4 regions of the Bacillus sp. AC266 genome follow, and region 3 is predicted to be linked to each of the others. Evidence: riboswitches for the same ligand, from Rfam matches in the RefSeq annotation. Region 3 holds a riboswitch; each other region holds the start of a gene.

Region 1 (4,181 bases), on a different contig from region 3:
CAGTAGCGATTACGGCAGCACTTCTGGCAGGCCTTGGGCTAAATCCTTTATATGCAGCAGGTCTTTGTTTAATCGCAAATACTGCACCAGTAGCTTTCGGAGCGATGGGGATTCCGATTACAGTTGCTGGACAAGTGACAGGCATTGATCCACATAAAATTGGACAAATGGCTGGGCATCAATTACCGTTCTTATCTTTATTTGTTCCGTTCTTTATCGTATTTTTAATGGATGGCTTTAAAGGAGTAAAACAAACGTGGCCTGCTTTATTTGTAGCGGGTAGTTCATTTGCAATTACACAGTTTATTACAGCGACGTTTTTAGGACCAGAACTTCCTGATATTACGTCAGCACTTGTAAGTTTAGTAAGTTTATCGCTATTCTTAAAAGTTTGGCAGCCGAAAGAAATTTATCAAACTAAGCAAGCGAATAGTGAAGTAGCCGCGGCGACGACAACGACATCTATGCCGAAACTAACGGTAGGAAAAGTAGTAAAAGCATGGTCTCCGTTCATTATTTTAACTGTGATGGTAGTCATTTGGAGCCAAAGTTTCTTTAAAGCATTATTCGCTCCGGGCGGGGCTTTAGAAAGTCTCGTATTTAAATTTGAAGTTCCAGGCTTGCACAATTTAGTAATGAAAGCAGAGCCTATTGTAAATAAACCAACACCTTATGAAGCAATCTTGAAATTAGATATTTTATCAGCGACTGGAACAGCAATTTTAATTGCTTGTATCATTTCTATTTTTATTTTGAAAATGAGTGCAAAAGATGCAGTAGCAACATTTAAAGAAACGTTAAATGAACTAAAAATGCCAATTCTATCTATTGGATTCGTATTAGGATTCGCATTTATCGCAAACTATTCTGGTCTATCTTCTACATTAGCGTTAGCACTTGCAGGAACTGGCGGACTATTCCCGTTCTTCTCACCATTCTTAGGATGGATTGGCGTATTCTTAACAGGATCAGATACGTCAGCGAACGCACTGTTCTCGAATTTACAAGCAATTACAGCGCAGCAAGTCGGTGTATCTGAAGTGCTTCTTGTTGCAGCAAATACAACGGGCGGTGTAACAGGTAAAATGATTTCTCCGCAATCAATTGCGATTGCTTGTGCGGCAGTTGGACTTGCTGGGAAAGAGTCAGATTTGTTCCGCTTTACATTGAAGCATAGTTTATTCTTCGTTACTATTGTTGGGATTATGACGTATGTGCAGGCTTATTATTTAACTTGGATGATTCCGTAAACAACAAAAGAAATAAACTTTGCATTTTTCAGATTATAGTGTATGATGGGAAAGTATTGAAAATTAAATCAGTGATAAACTAGGGGTGCCTAACGTATGCGTAGGCTGAGAGAGAAGCGTGTGAACTTCTTAACCCTTTGGACCTGATCTGGCTCGTACCAGCGTAGGGAAGTTAACGGCTTTACATAATTATGTCTTTATGAGCCAGGTCCTTATTCTTTTATGGACCTGGCTCTTTTTATTTTGGCATGCGCTGGCCATATCTCGTCCTTGTCACGAACAGGGGGGCAACAAAGGTTATGAAACAGTCTGTTTCAGCTGAGCAAATTGAATTGAAATCGAGTTTACCAGGAAGTAAGAAAGTGTATGTGGATGGAACACGTGAAGGTATGAAAGTACCAATGCGTGAGATTGAACAAAGCGATACGAACGGTGTTCAAAATCCGCCAATCCGTGTGTATGATACGAGTGGACCTTATACAGATCCAGAGTATAAAGTGGAGCTGGAAAAAGGGTTGCAGGCGCCGCGCCACTCTTGGACCTTGGGGCGTGGTGATGTGGAAGCTTATGAAGGACGCGAAATTAAACCTGAGGATGACGGTGTGAAAGTGGCTTCAAAACATACACCTGTTTTCCCGCAAATGGATCGTAAGCCGCTTAGAGCGAAGCAAGGTGCAAATGTTTCGCAAATGCATTATGCGCGTAATGGCATTATTACGTCTGAGATGGAATATGTTGCGATTCGTGAAGGGGTAGAGCCTGAATTTGTTCGTAAGGAGATTGCAGAAGGTCGTGCGATTTTGCCGGCAAACATTAACCATCCTGAAGCGGAACCGATGATAATTGGACGTAATTTTCACGTGAAGGTAAATGCAAATATCGGAAACTCTGCTGTATCGTCTTCTATTGCAGAAGAAGTAGAGAAGATGACGTGGGCGACTCGCTGGGGTGCAGATACGATTATGGATTTATCTACAGGTAAAAACATTCATACAACACGTGAGTGGATTATTCGTAATGCTCCGGTACCAGTTGGAACTGTGCCAATTTATCAAGCGCTTGAAAAAGTAAACGGAATTGCAGAGGATTTAACGTGGGAAGTGTATCGTGATACGTTAATTGAGCAGGCGGAGCAAGGCGTTGATTACTTCACGATTCACGCTGGTGTATTACTTCGTTATATTCCAATTACTGCAAAGCGTATGACAGGTATTGTTTCGCGCGGTGGTTCGATTATGGCGCAGTGGTGTTTATTCCATCATAAAGAAAACTTCCTATATACTCACTTTGAAGAGATTTGTGAAATTATGAAGCAGTACGATGTTTCGTTTTCTCTTGGAGATGGATTACGTCCAGGTTCTATTGCAGATGCAAATGACGAAGCGCAGTTTTCTGAGCTTGAGACACTTGGTGAATTAACAAAAATCGCTTGGAAACATGATGTGCAAGTTATGATTGAAGGACCTGGGCATGTACCGATGCATTTAATTAAAGAAAATATGGAGAAAGAACTTGATATTTGTCAGGGTGCGCCGTTCTATACACTTGGGCCGTTAACGACAGATATTGCACCAGGTTATGATCATATTACTTCAGCGATTGGTGCTGCGATGATCGGCTGGTTTGGAACGGCGATGCTTTGTTATGTAACCCCGAAAGAACATTTAGGTTTACCGAACAAAGATGATGTTCGCGAAGGGGTTATTACGTACAAAATCGCTGCGCATGCAGCCGATCTTGCGAAAGGGCATAAAACGGCTCATCAGCGTGATGATGCACTTTCAAAAGCACGATTTGAATTCCGTTGGCGCGACCAATTTAATTTATCTTTAGATCCTGAACGCGCGATGGAGTACCATGATGAAACGTTGCCAGCAGAAGGGGCGAAAACAGCGCATTTCTGTTCAATGTGTGGCCCAAAGTTTTGTAGTATGAGAATTTCACATGATATTCGTGAATATGCGAAAGAAAATGACTTAGAAACGACAGAAGCAATTGAAAAAGGAATGAAAGAGAAAGCGGTAGAATTCAAAGAAACTGGTAGTCACTTATATCAATAACACGTTACACCTCTTTACTTGATTGATCACACTGTACCTAACTTAAATATAGAAGAAGCCCCCTTTGCTAAGACGGTAGCAAAGGGGGCTTCTGTCGTCTATCCCGCTATTTGTGGGCAGTAAAACTCCCACCTCAAAATTCGGCTGGAGCAAAGAAGTTAGGTGGGAGATAAACTGTCCGTAAACGCCCGATTGGTGCGGGCTAATAATCAGTGGGGGATGAACACCCACCCACCTTATAAAGTTTCACTTTATAAGGTGAAGAATAATTGTACCCAGTAGTATAAGAGGAATAATGTGACGACTGTTGTGAGTGGGATTACGATGAGAGATACGCTTAAATAATCTTTCCATTTCACTTTAATTTTGTTTTGTCTTAAGATATACATCCAAATGAGGGAAGCTAGTGTACCGATTGGTAATAATAGTGAACCGATGTCACTACCGATGATATTTGCGAGATAGATAGTTTTTAATGTGACTGGATCTAGTCCCATTTCTGTTAATGTGATTGTACCAATCATAAGTGCAGGGTGGTTATTGAAGACGTTAGAGAGGAGGGAAACGAGTCCGCCCATTGCAAAGCTGGCATAGAGTAGATGCTGACTTACAACTGGTTCAAGCCAACTTACAAGTGCCGCTGTTAACCCTGCGTTATGAAGCCCGTAAATAATTACATACATAGAGAAAGCGAAAATTAAAATGTGCCACGGTGTCTTTTTCAAAATATCGACTGGGTTTGTTCGTAAGTAGTACCATCTCCAGATGAGAAGAACGAGTGAACCGAGTACGGCAACGATTTCGATTGGAATCGATAAGAAGGATGCAACGAATAGAAGACAGCGCATAAGGAAAACGAAGCCTAATACTT
Region 2 (4,181 bases), on a different contig from region 3:
ATTTGGGATTATTTCAGGTGAAACCCCAATATTAACGCTTTTATTTTGCAATTCCTCTATCCAATATTTCCTCATATTGGCATCTACAATAAAATAAACTTCTTTATTTTGTTTATGTGCATCTTGTGAAATTTCAACTAATGTTTCTGACATAAATTGTTTAAAACTGACTCCTATATCATTCCTTTTTGATGGTTGTGGTAAAAACACTTTATTATTACCTATATTTAATAAAGTATGATCAATTGTGCCCCATTCTTCTTGACCATATAATTTATATAATATTTCTCTCCCATTTATTTTTGAAAAAATAGGTAAGAAATCATATTTAGACATTTTCTCAATTGATAAATTTAAAATTACCCCCGGTAATTTTATCTTATTCCAACTACACTTTAAGAACCCCTTTTGTTCTAACAAACTAAGAATGGCATTAATAATTTCTTTTTTAGATACACTTTGTCCGATAAATAAATTAATAAATGCTGAAATACGTTCCGTTTGAGCGAATCCTTCCCGAATAATTTGCTTTGGATTAATTTTTTCGCGACCATCACAATTTTTTATTGCAATTAATGCTAATTTCATTTCATTTTGCTCACCTGCCGTAGCATGTACAGCTTTTACGACATCGTCTACTAGTTTCTTTTTGTTTTTATGGCTATATTGCATTCTATATGGATTTTGTAACAATTTCCTAATGTTATATCTTACTATTTTTAACAACACCGGATTGTCTGCATTTAATACATAGGAGGAATCTCCGTTTTGAGCTAAAACTATTTTGCTATCTAATAACGCTTGTTCTATCTCTATTACTATATCATCTGACCATACTTCTAACGTAATTGATTCTAATCCCTTTGGGGCAAATAAAGGTAATAACGCATTCTCATTATTAGTTAATACATTTTCACATTCTGGAAGTAATGTGAAATATGGGCATATTCGTTGGAATTCATTAAAAAGTTCCTCTTTTTCTCTTACTTTTATACCAAATTTTATTTTTGTTCCTTGAACTTTATATATATTTTCGTTATATGGAAGAAGCACTCTTATCTTTGTTCCTCTAATATACTCTTTCGGACATTGGAGAATGTTCTCTAATTTAACTTCTCCCCCTATCCTATAATCATCTTTTAAATTTCTAAAACGTTTAATCCACTTTATTCCTTTTACAGCTTGTTGTACTTTTAACTTTACAAATCTTTGCTTTTTATTATTTGATTCAAATTCAGGAGTTGAAATCAGTATTTGGCTCCGCTTTCGCCCTAAAAGTATAGGGATATCTTTATGATTATATTGTTGATAAAACCTCCTAATCCCTACAGATACTTTTAATAGCGGAATATTCTCACCTCCACGAGTTACGTATTCAAACCGATATACATAAGAGAAATAATCATGTGTTTCTTCATCTTTAATTGGCTCAGACATCGCTTCAGAAACATGTTGTGATCGCAGTGGTGAAAAATATATTTCTTCCTCATTTTTATTTTCCAAATGTAAAGGCTGTTCGCAAAAAATATGAGTAATTAGAGCTGGTACCCATTTAGAAAACGTTTTTTTATCATGTAATGCTGGCAAATTACTAATTAAATCATACTGCCATTCTAAATGTGGTGGATCTATTAATTTATTAGGTTTCCAATCATGAATAACCTCATACCAGCTTTGGAAAATATAGTCTAACTGTTCTTGTTTCATTGGTTCTTTTGCTACAATCCAGGGCGTATCTTCCTTTAATATATATGGATTATGCTGAATGAATAATATATCAGAAAACATTTCATACAATCTTTCATTTACAAGTTTTAATTTGCTCGTTAATAAAAATGTTCTATAATGTATCTCTACAATCTCAAGCCATTCAATAGGAAAATAAATATACGATACTTTCTCATTATAGAGGGGTTCTACTATATTTTTAAATGCTAATAACTGTAATTTTTCCATATTATTAATACTTCCTCTCTTAATTTATATTGATCATGAATAATACTAGAAAAGATACCAATTTTTTAAGCATTAACGAATCAAATTTTAACCAAGCACATTAAAGGAAATAGCTAAATTACATTCGTTTATATAAATAAAACATTATTAAAATCAAATTAATATAAAGTAACTATTAACATATAACTACCTCCTTATGGGACTTTATATTATAAAATCATTATAATTAATTATTATATTTTTTTATATATGATTTACAAAAAAATTACAGAAACTAAATATAATAAAAGGTATCGCCTCTTTATATAGCGATACCTTTTATATACTCTTAATTAAATAACACCTTTAACTTCTTCATTCACCGGCCATTTTTCTAATGTATATGCCATTTCCCAAAATGAATATTCATATTGACTACTAAAAATAAAATGTTGTCTCATACGATTACGGTCTGCCTCTGTTACTTTTTCAGCGATCGTATCTAATCGTGTGATTTGCTCTTCTACTAGAGTACGGAACCAATCAGATCCATATGCAGAAATCCATTCTTGATAAATTGGCTCTTCTGGTTGACATTCTTTTAACCGTTCACCGATTTCATAATATAACCAATAACAAGGTAAAATAGCCGCAATAATATCTCCTAAATGCCCTTCATAAGCTGCACGATACATATGAGATGTATATGCATATGCAGTTGGCGCAGGAATAAAATTATCTTTTTCTTCTTTTGTAATCCCTAATTTCTTTGCGAAATTCTCATGTAATGATAACTCAGCTTCATACGTATTTTGTGCATGGTGTGCCATACGAGCTGTCGTTTCTAATTCAAGAGCCTTTGCAGCACCTAACGTTTGTACTCTAGCAAAATGACTCAAATAATAAGAATCTTGAAGCACATAATATCGAAAACTAGCTAAATCTAATGTTCCTTCGCCTAGTTTTTTTACAAAAGGATGGTTAAAACTTGCTTCCCAAATTGAATCTACTTCTTTACGTAATGATTGTGAAAAAGTCATTTAAATTCCTCCAAATAATGTAAAAAATATACGTATTTATCCACAATTATTAAAGCTGTAAAATAAAAAAACTTTCTTTACAGGCGTAAAGAAAGTGAAATTGACAGTATTTATTCGTTAAATAGCAACGTCTTTCCCACTTTCCTACGCTGGCATTAACCAGATCAGGTACTAAGAGTCTCAAAATTTCATCTGATCTCAGCCTATAAAAGGCCCCCCTAGTGGATAAATATTTAGTTGTCGTATTGTAATTATCATAGCATAATTCGTGGAACTGTCAAAAGAATTAATTATATAACTACCTTAAAAACCTTCTTCTTTCCTTACTTTTAATGAAGTTTCAATTATCATATCTAATAGTTTGCTATAATTAATTCCCGCTGCTTCCGCACTTTTTGGCAGTAAACTTGATTGTGTCATCCCTGGTAATGTATTAACTTCCATTACATATGGAATTCCTTCCTTCACCATCATATCAACCCTTGCATAAACACTACATTTTAATGCTTTATAACAAGCCAGTGACGCTTTATTTACACGTTCCTTTATTTCAGCTGGAAGTTCAATAACTTCTTCAACTGTACTAGTATCATCATATTTTGCATTATAGTCAAAGAACACAGCAGCATGTCGAATCGAAATGATAGGTAACTGTTGCCCATCAAAAATTGAACATGTAATCTCGTCACCTTTTATATACTTCTCAATTACTACTTCAGAATCCCATTCGAATACAGTTTCTAGCATAGAGATTAATTCATTTTTATCATAGACAATCTTAACTCCAACACTTGAGCCGCCAGAGTTTGGTTTTACCACTAATGGAAATCCTAATTTATCTAATTCCTCAAGCTTTAGATCCTCCATTTTTGTAAGTTCAATCCAATCTGGTGTTTCTACTCCTTCATAACGCAAAATCTTTTTTGAAATATTTTTATCCATACATATACCGCTAGATAACATATTACTGCCGCTATATGGAATACCTAAACTCTCAAGCGTCCCTTGAACCGTACCATCTTCTCCGTATTTTCCGTGTAATGCTAGCAATGCAAAATCAATGTCTTTCGCTTTTTCAATTAAATCCATTTTTTCATTTAACGTAATTGGAACGATTTCATATTTACTCTTATCTAAATGTGCAATCATTTCATTCCCAGTCATAATTGATACTTGTTTTTCAGAGGATACTCCTCCCATAATAAC
Region 3 (4,181 bases):
GGCATCTTTTACATCGATTTTCTTTTTAATAACTTTGTTGTCATATAAGAAATTCATGTAATTTGTCCAAATCTCTTCCTTCTGTACTCCCCACGCTTTTGCATCATCTTGATACTTTGTACTTAACCACTTTTGGCTTTCTTGTACTAATTCTTTATTCACATCTGGAACAGCTTTAATTAAAATATCCGCAGCTTCTTTCGGTTCTTTAATTGCAAAATCATAACCTTCCGTCGTTGCCGTCATAAATTTTTTCACAAAATCTTTATCTTGCTTCGTATGTTTTTCACTTGTAATAATAACAGGACTATAGAAATCAAGCGCTGGATCTAAGTCTTTTACCATAATTGTATTTAACTCTTTTCCTTGACGCTTCGCTTCAATTCCATCCCATCCATAATAAATCCATTCAAAGTCTGCATCACGACCGATTGATTTAAAGAAATCTGTTTGTCCAAGAATAATTTTTTCAACTTTATTAAAATCAGCTTGATGTTTCTCCATAATCGTCTTTAACGTCGCTTCTTCTGCTGGTCCCCCCCAGCCGCCATAACGTTTACCTTCAAAATCTTTCGGTGACGTCATATTATCTTTTTTTAGAGATGCAAAAGCAGAGGTATTATGCTGAATAATTGCACCAACAGAAACAACTGGGATTCCTTCAACACGAGCTAATGTTACATTTTCTTGTGCGCTTATCGCAAAGTCTGCTTTCCCAGAAGCAATCATCTGCTCTGCCGTTACATTATCACCAGGCTGGATAATTTCTACATCAAGCCCTTGCTTTTTGTAATAATCTTTCGTTTGCGCTACATATAAGCCAGTATGATTCGTATTTGGAAACCAATCTAAAACGACTTTTACTTTTTTATCTTTACTTGAACTTTCTTCTTTCTTCGCCGGATTACATCCGGCAACAGTTACTGCTAATAATGCAGCTAACATAATTTTTAAACCTTTTTTCATTTTCTGCCGCCCTTTCTGTATATCCATGGTGCTGTTATTCTTGCCATAAATTCAACAATAAAGTACAGACATAATGTCACCATGACGATAATCGCTGCAACACCAAATACTCGAGCCGTTAAAAAGGATTTTGTTGCTCTTGTAAGCATAACTCCTAATCCTTCACTGGCACCAAGCCATTCCCCAATAATCGCCCCCATCACACTATATGTAACAGCAATTTTTAAACCTGAGAAAAAGTATGGGAGTACTGCTGGAAACTTTACTTTCTGGTAAACTTGCCATTTCGTTGCCTTCATTGTTTGTAACAGTTTCAGCATATTTTTATCTACCGTTTGGAAACCTTCTAAAATGCTAAGCGCAATTGGGAAGAAACAAACAAGAATAACAACCATTACTTTTGGCAACATTCCGTATCCAAACCAAATAATAAATAATGGTGCGAGCACAACGATTGGAATTGTTTGCGAAATAACGAGCAATGGATTCATTAAAATCCGAAATAAAGGGATGACATCCATAATGATAGCAATACTCGTCCCAAGTAAAATTGCAAAAAACAACCCAATTATTACTTCCTGTAACGTTTGCACTGTATTCGGTAATAGTAAATCTTTCATTCCAATTAACTCTTGCACAATTGCAGACGGCTTCGGTAAAATCCACGGCTCAATTTTAAATAATGAAACAGATCCTTCCCATATAGCAATGAGAAGGATAAGCCAAATTGTTGTGATTATTTTAGATCGCTTCTGGTTTTGCATATTCATCACGGTACTTCCAAACTTTTTCGTCAATCGTTACGCCTGTACTTGGACGATAGTGAATTTTAATAGAAGTAATTACTTCTTCTGCTCCAGCATCGACGCAAGCTTGTTGCGCGCGTTTAATGACGTCAAGAAGTACATCTAATTCTCCTTCCAACGTTGTTTCCATTGCCCCTACTTCATAACGAACTCCCGACTGTTGTACAACTTCAATTGCTTTATCAACAACGGAATACACATCTTTGTTCTTCGCTTGTGGTACTACTGAAAATGAAATTGTAACTTGTTGTGACATAATAAAATCCCCCTTACAAAATATGGTTTCAAAAAAAGAAAAGGCTTTCCTACCATGTAGGAAAGCCTTGTATACAAGTTATTCTATAATAACTTATGCTACATCACTTTAAAGTAACTCCCTACGCTGGCATTATCCAGATCAGGTTGAGGGTCGATGTATACTTACATCCTCTCAGCCAATTGGCTCCCCGGTTCTTAATTCGTTTTCATTGTAGCATGATTTATTTTATTGAACAAACAAAAGCGTACATATCATTTCATTATTTTTGGAAAATATCCAACTTCTTCACCATGAGCTAATAATTGCTGAATAAATTCTTTATTAATCGCTGGCACTACCAGTTCTTTTTTCTTAATCCATTCATTCGTTCTACGAGTACCCATTACAATTTCAGATTGCTGTGCTCCATCTCCTGCAACTTGAGAAGCAATTAGCTCTGCTATTACTTCATTTCCCTTCGCTAATTCAAGCCCGGTATTTACATATTCCGAAAGTGGAACCATTTCAAGGTTGTATCCACATCCCTCAATTAGCTTTATAAAATGTTCAAATTCAACTTGACATGGGTGACAGATGTGTAACATTTCTCCAGCTATTTGTGAATCTTGTACATATGTTACAATCGATTTACTAGCAAAATCAATTGGTGTAAAATCAATTTTCCACTTTACATTCGGAGCTTGTCCAATAAGTAACATCGCTTTAATCAGACGATAGAATGCATTTCCTTCAATATTTTGTTGGAACCTTCCTGTTTCTGAATGACAAGCTAAGTTACCCGCACGATAAATATTTCCTCGTACACCATCTTTTATCGCTTCACGAACAAGGTTTTCTGCCTGTAGTTTACTATTAGAATACACATTCTCCAACACCACATCGTAGTTAAAATCACCTGTTTTTTCATATATATCCCATTGATCCATCGCTAATTCTATCGGAATACCAATTGTTGAAACAAAGTGGAATGTCGCTCCTTCTTCAGTTAACGCTAGCATACGACCCGTTCCTTGCACATTCACATTTTCAAACTGAGCCACATCTCCAAAATGTCTTACATCTGCACCACAATGAATTACAGTATCAACCTTGGAACGAATGACTTTAAATTCTTCCTCACTCATACCAAGATTCTCTGCCCCGAGATCACCAGGTACTGCTGTTATACGTTGTAGCCATTCTTTTTTTATATTTTTAAAGTAATTTGTTAATGTATTAACAATTCTTTGTTGTATATCTTGCGTTGGTCTTACTAAGCAATAAATATGTGCTGTTGTATCTTTTAGTAATTCATGCAATATGTGAGAACCTAAATAACCAGTAGCTCCTGTTAAAAAGATATTTGAAACTTTACCGCTTTTCACTTCTTTTATATGTGAAATTGTTGCTGGCTCATGAATTACTTTATATTCACGGAATATGTCTTCTTCCTCTACTTTTAATTCCCTTTGAATTTGCGATAACCTATATATTGTGCGTTCCTGGAAAAAGTCTTGAATTGTTAAATGCGGGAAATCCTCTTTCAATAGAGTTAAAACTCGTAATACCTTTAACGAATGCCCACCAACTGTAAAGAAGTCGTCATGGACACTAACTTTCGAGACGCCTAATACATCAATCCAAGCTTTTGCTATTTTTGCTTCCGCTTCAGTAGATGGTGCGATATATTCTTGTGAACGAACTGGCTCATACTCTTCTTCCAGTTGTGCTAATCGCTTCACATCAACCTTTTTATTTGGTGTAAGTGGCAGTTCATTAATATAAATTAACTTAGATGGCACCATATAATCTGGTAATTGTTCTCTTAAATCGTGTATTAAGGTTTCCATAGCAACTTCATTAACAGTTGTATAGAAAGCGACTAAATAATGACTACCTTCTTCACTTTTCTTCGTAAATACAACGGCATCTTTTATCATTTCATATTTTGCAATTGTATTTTGGATTTCACCTAGTTCAATTCGGTGTCCTCTAATTTTCACTTGATTGTCTTTACGGTGTAGAAATTCAATATTTCCATCTTTCAATACTTTAACAATATCACCTGTTTTGTATATCCTACTATCATGTTTTAAAGGGTGTGGAATAAACACTTCTTCTGTTTTCTCTGGCTTATTAAAGTAACCTTTCGCGATACCTACTGACTCTAT
Region 4 (4,181 bases), on a different contig from region 3:
ATAGAGACATTTCCTTGTGCTGCTATATCTATACCATAATGCATTTGCTCCCAGCGCATATCAAAAGTGGAGCTGATTTTCCCTTGAGTAGGGAATTTGAAAACTGCTGGAATTGATGCAGGTTGAGCTGTTTTAGCTTGTGCTTGATTTTGATTTTGATTTTGCACTACATAGTGTTTTGCTACATATCCGTATCCTGTGCCAAAACGAATTTTATACCAAGTACCTACCGTTTCTACTACTTGTACTTGTGTACCATTTTGTAATGAGCCAAGTAGAGTGCCACTTGTGCTAGCATTGCTACGTACATTTAATTTTGGTGTTGCAACAGTATAAGAAGGAGAACCTTGTACTGTTACACCTTTTACTAGAGGTGTGGATCCATTAGATACAAATGTTTTTTGTACGTAACCAATTTGACCGTTATGTAATATTTTGTACCAATCTCCTTGTTCACCTTGAATGGTAATGAATTGACCATTTGGTAATATATCTAGAATAGAAGACTCTGTATTAGGTTCAGAACGAACGTTTAATGCGTTTGCATTTACGATATATTGAGACTTTGGTTGAACATTTTTTTTGAATAGAATTGCATCTTTTTTCATATAGCCTGTTTTGTTGTTAACAGATACTTTATACCAATCTTGAACTGTTTCAAGAATAGTAACCGGGCTATTAAATCGAATGGTATCAACTATTGCACTGTCTGTATGGCTATTTTGATGTAGTGCAACGTTGTCAATTTTTACATATCCAGTTTTTACTGTAGATGGTTGCTTAGCAGCCGCTGTTTGTATATCGGATTCTCCCATAGAAGGAAGTAAAGAAGCAATTGCGATAGTAGTTGCTGTTAAAGCTGTGGCTTTCATATTCATGTAATAAAGACCTCCTCTAGTTGTATAGTTGTAATTTTATTATAGTATAAAGATATAATATATTGGTCGTATTCACATAAATGTAATATGAAATCAATAAAAATAATGTCAGAAGAGAGATTCGTATATAAATATTGTATATATCATTTGTGAGGTCGCATTTATATTTGTTTAACACGTTGAGATTTAATTCGCAATTAAGAAAATTAAAACAGTTGATGATGTCTTATGGCGATGTTATACTGACAGTGATAATTTTATAGTTTGCTAGGAGGGCTGGTGTTGCCAGCTGAGAGTAGGGCCATAAGCCTTTGATCCTTTTTATTACCTGATCTAGATTATGCTAGCGTAGGGAAGCAATTCGGACATTAACAATGAGTCCCCGTTTCTTTGCGTATAGAAACGGGGCTTTTTTATTTGAAAATTTCATATTAACACCACTAGGGGTGCTTTTCGTGCTGAGAGAGGAATAATCCTTAACCCTTACAACACCTGATCTAGATAATACTAGCGAAGGGAAGTGGAACAACGAATAAATTATAATTTTATTTGCTGTAACCACTTCTTATATACAGAAGTGGTTTTTTTATTGAGATAAATAGATATATAGGAAGGGGAATTATTAATGAAATTTTGTGAAAAATTATTTGATACGGTGCAGCCTGTTTGGGAGAAAAGTCATAATCATCCGTTTGTAGTAGGTATGGGGGATGGTACGTTGGAAAAAGACAAATTCCAGTACTATATTATTCAAGATTATTTATATTTGTTAGATTATGCAAAGCTATATGCAATTGGGGTTGTAAAGGCAACGAATCCACAAGTTATGGCAAAATTTGCAGAGCAAATTGATGGGATTTTAAATGGAGAAATGACGATCCATAAACAGTATGCAAACAAACTTGGCATTACTGTAGAGGAGATAGAATCTGCGAAACCATCTGCTAAAAATTTAGCCTATACAAATTACATGATGTCTGTATCTCAAAATGGCACACTTGCAGAATTAATATCAGCTTTACTTCCATGTATGTGGAGCTATTGGGAGATCGGAAAGCGTTTAAATGATATTCCTGGAGCAAGAGATCATGAGTTCTTTGGAGAGTGGATTCAAGGATATAGTTCTGAAGAATACGGTAACCTTTGTATTTGGTTAATAGATTTATTAAATGAAATGGCAGTTGGAAAGTCAGAGAAAGAGCTAGACCGATTAGAGGAGATTTTCTTATATTCCAGCCGATTTGAATATTTATTCTGGGATATGGCTTATCGTAAGGAGATGTGGGGTTTTGAGGAGCAAGAACATACTACAGTTTCATAATGTTTCCTTTCATTATGATGAAAAACCAATCATCAATGAATTAAATGCTTCTATACAAGATAAAGAGTTTGTAAGTATTATCGGACCGAGTGGATGCGGGAAAAGTACTTTATTTCGCCTTATTATAGGCTTAGAAGAGGCAAGTACTGGACAGATAGAGCTGACAGAAACAAAGAAGAGTCATTCTGTAGGGTATATGCCCCAAAAAGATATGCTCTTGCCGTGGAGGACGATTATTGAGAATGCGGCCCTGCCGCTAGAGTGCCAAGGTGTGCAGAAGAAAGAAGCGCAAGTAAAAGCGAAAGAACTGTTACATAAATTTGGTTTACAAGGGTACGAGAAAAAATATCCGAAAGATTTATCTGGTGGTATGAGGCAACGCGTATCTTTTATCCGAACTTTATTAACAGGAGGGGAGATATTATTGTTAGATGAACCGTTTAGCGCATTGGACGCTTTAACGAAGGCATCTTTGCAAGAATGGTTGTTTGAACAATGGAAAGAGTGGGAAAAAACAATTTTATTTATCACTCATGATGTTGAAGAAGCATTGTTTCTTTCTAATCGAATTTTGGTTGTAGAAAATCAACCGATAGCAACTTTAACTGAGCGAATTGTGCCGCTTGATCGTAACCGAACAAGAAAAGATTTATATAAGCCTGAAGTGTTAGCGCTTAAAGAAGAGCTCCTTAGTATGTTACAAAGGCAGGTACTCGTATGATGAATCGCTTGAAGGAGTTATTACCTGCCCTTATATTAAGTGGAATTTTACTTGCTCTGTGGGAAGTAGGAGCAAGAATTGTAGATGAGATGTACATTTTGCCATCACCTTCTGCAATTGTAATGAAGATATGGGCGCTGAAAGATATATTATTTACGGTTCATTTACCTGCAACGTTATACGTCGTTTTAATAGGCGTTGTTATTTCTATCGTACTGGGCGTAGGGCTAGCAATGTTAATGAATGCGAGTACGTGGATGGAAAGAGCATTTTATCCGTTATTAGTTGCTTCACAAACAATCCCGATCACTGCGCTTGCACCGCTCTTCGTTTTATGGTTTGGATATACCATCTGGAGTAAGGTTGTTGTTACCGTTTTAATTACGTTTTTCCCAATTGCGGTCAATACGTATGATGGACTGCGCAGTACGAAAAAAGAATGGGAGGAGCTATTAGTTACATATGGTGCAACGAAAAAAGATGTTTTTCTAAAGCTAAAGTTGCCATCTGCTCTTCCTTATTTTTTTTCAGCGTTAAAAATTGCGATACCACTTAGCGTTATTGGGGCAGCGATTGGTGAATGGCTCGGTGCACAAGCTGGGCTTGGATATTTCAGTAAAAGAATGATGACGCAGTTAGACGGAGCTGGTGTATTTGCACCAATTGTATTGTTATCATTATTAGCTATTTTCTTCGTCATACTTGTTTCGATATTAGAAAAGAAATTTATTAGTTGGAGGAAACATTCATGAAATTATTAAAACGCATCTTTGTGTTTACATTATTAGTTGCAATGATTGCAGGATGTTCGAGTAACTCGGCATCAGATAAGAATAAATCAGAAAAAGAAATAACAGTAATGCTTGATTGGTACCCGAATGCGGTACATAGCTTTATTTATACGGCAATTGAAAAAGGATACTTTAAAGAAGAAGGAGTCAAGGTGAATATTAAATTCCCTTCTAATCCGACTGATCCATTAACGCTAGCGGCAGCAGGGAAAGTGACAGTTGGTTTGTATTATCAACCAGATGTTGTCATGGCAAAAGCAAATGAACAAATTCCAGTGAAATCAATTGGAGCTGTCGTACGTTCACCATTAAATCATGTTGTATCACTGAAGTCAGCAGGCATTCAATCGCCAAAAGATTTAGAGGGGAAAACAGTTGGATATTCTGGAACACCTTTAAGTGAGATGTATTTAAAAACGATGGTAAAAGAAGCTGGTGGTAATCCAGATACAGTGAAAGTAGTCGATGTT

Evidence for each region. Region 3 has a riboswitch for thiamine pyrophosphate ahead of AC0IXC_RS25480 (MTH1187 family thiamine-binding protein). Riboswitches for the same ligand answer to the same signal wherever they lie in the genome.
Region 1: another riboswitch for thiamine pyrophosphate. It lies ahead of thiC (phosphomethylpyrimidine synthase ThiC); the one in region 3 lies ahead of AC0IXC_RS25480 (MTH1187 family thiamine-binding protein).
Region 2: another riboswitch for thiamine pyrophosphate. It lies ahead of tenA (thiaminase II); the one in region 3 lies ahead of AC0IXC_RS25480 (MTH1187 family thiamine-binding protein).
Region 4: another riboswitch for thiamine pyrophosphate. It lies ahead of tenA (thiaminase II); the one in region 3 lies ahead of AC0IXC_RS25480 (MTH1187 family thiamine-binding protein).

Annotation. Positions count from the first base shown of each region.
Region 1 is NZ_CEEDEC010000004.1:285,447-289,627, reverse strand. Features, by position in the region: gene lldP (L-lactate permease) at 1-1,250, shown strand, start outside; TPP riboswitch at 1,322-1,437, shown strand; gene thiC (phosphomethylpyrimidine synthase ThiC) at 1,550-3,310, shown strand; gene AC0IXC_RS18510 (arsenic transporter) at 3,562-4,181, opposite strand, start outside.
Region 2 is NZ_CEEDEC010000001.1:701,117-705,297, reverse strand. Features, by position in the region: gene AC0IXC_RS03680 (pPIWI_RE module domain-containing protein) at 1-1,956, opposite strand, end outside; gene tenA (thiaminase II) at 2,289-2,975, opposite strand; TPP riboswitch at 3,100-3,205, opposite strand; gene ddlB (D-alanine--D-alanine ligase) at 3,279-4,181, opposite strand, start outside.
Region 3 is NZ_CEEDEC010000008.1:107,390-111,570, reverse strand. Features, by position in the region: gene AC0IXC_RS25490 (ABC transporter substrate-binding protein) at 1-966, opposite strand, end outside; gene AC0IXC_RS25485 (ABC transporter permease) at 963-1,736, opposite strand; gene AC0IXC_RS25480 (MTH1187 family thiamine-binding protein) at 1,708-2,028, opposite strand; TPP riboswitch at 2,130-2,231, opposite strand; gene AC0IXC_RS25475 (non-ribosomal peptide synthetase family protein) at 2,283-4,181, opposite strand, start outside.
Region 4 is NZ_CEEDEC010000005.1:392,866-397,046, reverse strand. Features, by position in the region: gene AC0IXC_RS22025 (SH3 domain-containing protein) at 1-878, opposite strand, end outside; TPP riboswitch at 1,138-1,250, shown strand; TPP riboswitch at 1,311-1,414, shown strand; gene tenA (thiaminase II) at 1,504-2,199, shown strand; gene AC0IXC_RS22015 (ABC transporter ATP-binding protein) at 2,168-2,920, shown strand; gene AC0IXC_RS22010 (ABC transporter permease) at 2,920-3,672, shown strand; gene AC0IXC_RS22005 (ABC transporter substrate-binding protein) at 3,669-4,181, shown strand, end outside.